DNA from 2 places in the Streptomyces sp. YIM 121038 genome. Region 1 is predicted to be linked to the other one. Evidence: riboswitches for the same ligand, from Rfam matches in the RefSeq annotation. Region 1 holds a riboswitch; the other holds the start of a gene.
What was found. A riboswitch is a leader RNA that binds a small molecule or an ion and turns the genes downstream of it on or off. The one in region 1 is predicted to bind S-adenosylmethionine.

Region 1 (3,356 bases):
CTCGCGCCTGCCGGGTCAGGCCGCGGTGGCCGCCGTGTCGGCGCCGGTGTCGGGCACGCAGCGCCCGTCCTCGGTGCGGTAGCTCCACCGCGCGCCGTCGCTGACCAGCTCCTTGACGGCCCGTACGAACCGCTCGACGTGCTCGTCCGGGGTGCCCGCGCCGAAGCTCACACGGATCGCGTTCAACGACCGCTCGCCGGGGGCGGCCTCCGGGGCGCCGCACTCGCCGGGCTCGTCCGGGGCGCTGCCGAGGAGCGTGCGCACCAGCGGGTGCGCGCAGAAGAGTCCGTCGCGCACGCCGATGCCGTACTCGGCGGACAGCGCGGCCGCGAAGTGCGAGCTGTTCCAGCCGTCGACCACGAAGGAGATGACCCCGACGCGGGGCGCGTCGTCGCCGAACAGCGAGAGCACCCGCACCTCGGGCACCTCGGCGAGCCCCTCGCGCACCTTCTGGATGAGCTGCCGCTCCCGCGCGACCAGGGAGTCGAACCCGGCCTCGGTCAGGGCCTTGCAGGCGGCGGCGATGGAGTAGGCGCCGATGACGTTCGGCGAGCCCGCCTCGTGCCGGGCGGCCGTGTCGTGCCACTCGACGTCCACTCCCCCGTCGGCGCGCCGCGTCACCGTGCGCGAGGCACCGCCGCCGGCGAGGTAGGGCTCGGCCTCGCCCAGCCAGTCGGCCCGCCCGGCGAGCACCCCGGAGCCGAAGGGCGCGTACAGCTTGTGCCCGGAGAAGGCGATCCAGTCGACGTCCAACTCGGCGATGTCCACGGGGTGGTGGGGCGCGAGCTGCGCGGCGTCGAGGACGATGCGGGCGCCGTGGGCGTGCGCGGCGGCGGCCAGCTCGCGCACCGGCCACAGCTCACCGGTGACGTTCGAGGCACCGGTCACGCACACCAGGGCGGGCCCGTAGGGGTCCCGGTCGGCGAGCGCGCGCTCCAGGGTGCGCACCGCCTCGCCGGGCGTACGGGGGGCGTTCAGATACGTGACGCGCGCGTCGCGCCACGGCAGGAGCGAGGCGTGGTGCTCGGTCTCGAAGACGAAGACCTGGCAGTCGGCGGGCAGGGCGGCGGCGAGCAGGTTCAGCGAGTCCGTCGTGGACCGGGTGAAGACCACCTGGTCGCCCTCCCGGCAGCCGAGGAACTCGGCCACCGTCCTGCGGGAGTTCTCGAACAGGTCGGTCGACAGCTGCGACAGGTACCCGGCGCCGCGGTGCACGCTGCCGTAGTACGGCGCGTACGCGGCCACGTCGTCCCACACCCGCTGCAGCGCCGGGGCGCTCGCCGCGTAGTCGAGGGCCGCGTACGTCACCTCGCCGCCGGTGACGAGGGGCACGGTGACGTCGCGGCCGAGCACGGGCAGCGGCTCGGCGCAGCAGGGGTCGGCGGACTCGGCGGCGGCGGTGGCGGTGGCGGTGGCAGCGGTGGAGGCAGACATGGCGAACTCCCGTAAGAGGCAGGCGAGATCACTGTGCGGACAACGGTCGACGGGACCGGTCAACGGCACAGGAGAAGAAGTAAGGGGGTACGGAGAACGGGGCCTTCGGCCCTATCGCATTCGCTGGCTCACGAGACTGCTCCCTCGACGACCAGGACCCCTGGTGACGCGAGGGGTCCGCGCTTGCGGTGAACCTTGCTGTTCACCGCCTGGTCTTCACCCGGGGCACCCCGCCACGGACGGAGGGTTGCCGGACAGCGGGCCGGGGCCGTAGTCGCTGTCACTCATGACCTGCGCAGCATCTTGCCACACGATCTTGCAAGCGCAACACCGCCGTCCACGATCCGGACCGGCGGGCCCCGTCAACCGGGCTGGGTTGAGGTGCCCCGAAGGGGCGCGGGGAGCTGCGCGCTGAGCGCGCAGCTCCCCGCGCCCCTTACGGGCGGGGCTCAGGCGTTGCTGGCGGCTACCCAGCGCGCCAGCGCCGCCTTCGCCGCGCCGGAATCGATGGCGTCGGCCGCCTTGGCCATCCCCGCGTGGATCTGCTCCGCGAGCGGGCCCTCGCCCGGCTCCAGGGCGACGAGCGCCGCCGCGGCGTTCAGCAGCACCGCGTCCCGCACGGGACCGGTCTCGCCGTCCAGGAGCCGCCGTGCGACCTCCGCGTTGTAGGAGGCGTCGGCGCCCCGGAGGGCCTCGACGGGCACCAGGTCGACACCGACGTCGCGCGGGTCGAAGGCCTCCTCGCGGACGCCGCCGTCGCGCACCACCCACACCCGGGAGGCGGCCGTGGTGGTCAGCTCGTCCAGGCCGTCGTCGCCGCGGAAGACGAGCGCGGAGGAGCCGCGCTCGGCGAGCACGCCCGCGAGGATCGGCGCCATCCGCGCGTCCGCGACACCGGTGGCCTGGGCCCGGACCTTCGCCGGGTTGGTCAGCGGGCCGAGGAAGTTGAACGTGGTGCGGATGCCGAGCTCGCGCCGCGCGGGGGCCACGTGGCGCAGCGCCGGGTGGAACTTCACCGCGAAGCAGAAGGTGATCCCGGCCTCGTCGGCGACCTCGCGCACCCGCTGCGGCGTCAGCTCCAGATTGACGCCGAGCTTCTCCAGGACGTCGGAGGCGCCGGACGCGCTGGAGGCCGCCCGGTTGCCGTGCTTGACGACCTTCGCGCCGGTCCCGGCGACGACGATCGCGGACATGGTGGAGATGTTGACGGTCTTGGCGCCGTCGCCGCCGGTGCCGACGATGTCGACGCTCGGTCCGGGTACGTCGATGACGTGCGCGTGCGCGTACATGGCGCGGACGAGACCGGAGATCTCCTCGACGGTCTCCCCCTTGGCGCGCAGCGCGACGGCGAAGCCCGCGATCTGCGCGTCGGTCGCCTCGCCGCGCATGATGCGGTCCATCGCCCAGGCCGTGTCGTCGGCGCTCTGGTCGCGGCCGTCGAGCAGTCCGTTCAGCACGTCGGGCCAGGAACGGGCCGCCGCGGTGTCGCCTCCTGCGGGGGTCACAGCGCTCATGGCCGCTCCTGTGTGTTCGTCTGTGTGCGTCGAGGGGGTCCGTCCCGCCTCCGCGGGTGCCCCCACCCTATCCAGCCCGGGGACGGCGAAGAGCCCCGTCCAGCACCTGGACGGGGCTCTTGCCGTGGCGACCTGCAACGGTCTGGGACCTAAGGGTCAGTGGTGGCCGTGGCCGCTCGTGATCTCCTTGTACTCGTCGACCGTCGGCTTCGGGATCTGGCCGTCCTCGCCGTACATGCCCTTGGACAGCTTCGCCCGCAGCTTCTGCGAGCCCGTCACCTTGCGCTCGACGCCGTTCTCGTCGACCGTCGGGCCGATCTCGAGCGGCTTGTACTGCTCGTGCGCGGTGAGGGTGTGCAGCTGGTCCTGGTCGAGCGGCTCGTGCACCTCGATGAACTCACCGTGCGG
Region 2 (3,356 bases), 1.6 Mb from region 1:
TCAGACCTCACCCCCCATGGGTTGGGGGATGTGCGCCGGAACGCGTCGACCGCGGCTGAATGTATCTGTCCAACTGCCGTCTGCAACAGGTCAATCGGACGAGAATTCTGGGCACGGCCGATCGTCGATATGCGGAGAATTCACCGGCGTTCGGGGCAAGTCGGGCCAGACAAAAGCCATGTTCGGCTCAAATAGGCAGGACACTTTGGCTGCTTCTTGTCGGCTCCGCGGCCGACTTCACCGAGGCGACTCATGCCGCCCGACATCAAAAACGAAGCTCCATTCCCAACTGTACCGCGCTCAACCATGCAGAATTGCCCCCTCCGCTTCTCTCGCGGAGGGGGCAATCGCGGTAACTCTGCGTAGGAACAAGAGCCGTTGTATACGAAACGGCCCCGCGAGTTCCCCGCGGCGGTTCCGGAACGGCTCAGCCGCCGGCGACCGCCGGAATGATCGAGACGCCCGCGCCGTCGGGCGTCGCGGTCTGGAGGCCCTGCTCGAAACGCACGTCGTCGTCATTGACGTACACGTTCACGAAGCGGCGCAGCTTGCCCTGGTCGTCCAGGACGCGGGCGCCGATCCCGGCGTGGTTCTTCTCCAGGTCGGCGATGACCTCGGCGAGGGTGGCGCCCTCGGCGGAGACCTCCGCCCGACCGCCGGTGTACGTACGAAGGATGGTCGGGATGCGAACGTTGACGCTCATACTCTTCACCTCGGTAGTTCAGACAGGGCACCCGGTACAGGAGGGCCCCGAAGGGGCGCGGGGCTATGTCGATGTGCGGCTCCGCCGCGTGGGCGCGACCAGCCACAGCGAACCCGCTGACGACATGAGGACCTGCGACTCTACGGCGCTAGCCCGCGAGCCCCGCGGAGCGGAACGCGTCCAGGCTCGGGCGGATCGTCGCGGTCGCCTGCGACGTCGCGGCGACCGCGTCGAGGGTCTTCAGGCCGTCGCCGGTGTTGAGGACCACCGTGGTCAGCGAGGGGTCGATGAGACCGGCCTCGATCAGCTTGCGCGTGACCCCGACGGTCACGCCGCCCGCGGTCTCCGCGAAGATGCCCTCGGTGCGGGCGAGGAGCTTGATCGCGTCGACGACCTGCTCGTCGGTCACGTCCTCCACCGCGCCGCCGGTGCGGCGGGCGATGTCGAGCACGTACGGACCGTCGGCCGGATTGCCGATGGCGAGGGACTTGGCGATGGTGTTCGGCTTCTGCGGGCGGACGACGTCGTGGCCCGCCTTGAAGGCGGCGGAGACCGGCGAGCAGCCCTCCGCCTGGGCACCGAAGATCTTGTACGGCTTGTCCGCGACCAGACCGAGCTCGATCAGCTCCTTCAGACCCTTGTCGATCTTCGTGAGCTGCGAGCCGGAGGCGATCGGGATCACGAGCTGGTCCGGCAGCTCCCAGCCGAGCTGCTCGCAGATCTCGTACGCGAGGGTCTTGGAGCCCTCGCCGTAGTACGGCCGCAGGTTCACGTTGACGAAGCCCCAGCCCTCGCCCAGCGGGTCGCCGATGAGCTCGGAGCAGAAGCGGTTCACGTCGTCGTAGTTGCCCTCGATGCCGACGAGCTCGCCGCCGTAGACCGCGGCCATGACGACCTTGCCCTGCTCCAGGTCGTGCGGGATGAACACGCAGGAGCGGAAGCCCGCGCGGGCGGCGGCGGCGCCGACGGCCCCGGCGAGGTTGCCCGTGGAGGAGCAGGACAGCGTGGTGAAGCCGAAGGCGCGCGCGGCCTCAAGGGCCTGCGCGACGACGCGGTCCTTGAAGGAGTGCGTGGGGTTGCCGGAGTCGTCCTTGACGAACAACTTGCCCTGTTCGACGCCCAGTTCACGGGCCAGGTTGTCGGCCTTGACGAGCTGGGTCCAGCCGGGGTTGAGGTTCGGCTTGTCCGCGACGTCGGCGGGGACGGGCAGCAGCGGGGCGTACCGCCAGATGTTGGCGGGGCCGGACTCGATCTTGGCCCGGAGCGCCTCGGGGTCGCCGACGGGGAGGTCGTACGCGACTTCGAGCGGGCCGAAACACTCGGCGCAGGCGAAGATCGGTCCGAGCGGGAAGACGGTGCCGCACTCGCGGCAGGAGAGACCCGAGGCGGGTCCCAGGTCGACGGTGGCGTCCGCGGTGCCCTCGGGGGACGTGGTGTCGACGGTCTGCACAGCCATGGAGGCGAGGCCCTTTCTCCTCATCTTCCTCGCGGCGCATCTCGCCACGAGACGGAATTGGCACCTTCCCGAGCCGGGAGCCTCGCGGTGCGCCTGTGGCGGCTACGAGACCGGCTGGAGGGTTGCCGGGGCTTCAACGGGCCGTATCCCTCTGCCCCTCTGGATGAGCGGTATTCGGTTGTTGTACGCGGGGCGCCAGTGGCACCCGTGACGGACGGCGACCCCCGACATGCGATGGTCACCGGCCTTGTTCAAGACTGTAACCGACGGCCAGGACAGTTGAGATAGTCGTCCGAACCGCGAGATGGATCACATACGGCCACCAACGGGAGGAACCCGCGTGCTGGAAGAGGTCGAGCGCTGGCTGAGCAGGCGTTCCTGGTCCGTGACCGACCGCCCGCTGGACCGTCTCACCGCCGCGAAGCGGGCCTCGGGCACCACGGTGAGCGTCGTGCTGCCCGCGCTCGACGAGGAGCGGACGGTCGGGGAGATCGTCGCGGAGATCCGTCGCGAGCTGGTCGAGAAGATCCCCCTGGTCGACGAGCTCGTGGTGGTGGACTCCGGCTCGCGGGATCGCACCGCGGAGGTGGCGCGCGCCGCGGGCGCCCGGGTCGTGCGCCGGGACGACGTCCTGCCGCGCGTCCCGGCGGTGCCCGGCAAGGGCGAGGTCCTGTGGCGGTCCCTCCTGGTCACGCACGGTGACGTGATCGCGTTCGTGGACGCCGATCTGAAGGAGTTCTCGGCCGACTTCGTGACCGGCATCGTGGGCCCGCTGCTCACCGAGCCGGACGTGCACTTCGTGAAGGCGATGTACGACCGCCCGCTGACGATGCTCGACGGCCCGGGCGCCCCCGGCGACCCCGACGGCGAGGGCCCCGGCGCCACGGCGGGCCAGGGCGGCCGCGTCACCGAGCTGATGGCGCGCCCCCTGCTCAACATGCACTGGCCCCAGCTCGCGGGCTTCGTCCAGCCCCTCGGCGGCGAGTACGCGGCCCGCAGGTCGCTCCTGGAGCGCCTGCCGTTCCCGGTCGGGTACGGCGTGGAGCTCGGGCTGCTCGTGGACGCGCTGCACACCGTCGGCCTGGACGCGCTCGCGCAGGTCGACGTCGGGGTGCGCAAGCACCGGCACCAGGACGGGCAGGCGCTCGGCCGGATGGCCGCGTCGATCTACCGCACGGCGCAGCTGCGGCTCGCCCG

Region 2: another riboswitch for S-adenosylmethionine. It lies ahead of thrC (threonine synthase); the one in region 1 lies ahead of C9F11_RS12115 (aminotransferase class V-fold PLP-dependent enzyme).

The regions. Positions count from the first base shown of each region.
Region 1 covers NZ_CP030771.1:2,898,561-2,901,916, forward strand. The annotation lists gene C9F11_RS12110 (glycerate kinase) at 1-82, shown strand, start outside; gene C9F11_RS12115 (aminotransferase class V-fold PLP-dependent enzyme) at 16-1,434, opposite strand; SAM riboswitch class IV at 1,609-1,726, opposite strand; gene trpD (anthranilate phosphoribosyltransferase) at 1,884-2,948, opposite strand; gene C9F11_RS12125 (ubiquinol-cytochrome c reductase cytochrome b subunit) at 3,105-3,356, opposite strand, start outside.
Region 2 covers NZ_CP030771.1:4,512,200-4,515,555, forward strand. The annotation lists gene C9F11_RS18855 (MoaD/ThiS family protein) at 428-703, opposite strand; gene thrC (threonine synthase) at 852-2,183, opposite strand; SAM riboswitch class I at 2,177-2,329, opposite strand; gene C9F11_RS18865 (glucosyl-3-phosphoglycerate synthase) at 2,500-3,356, shown strand, end outside.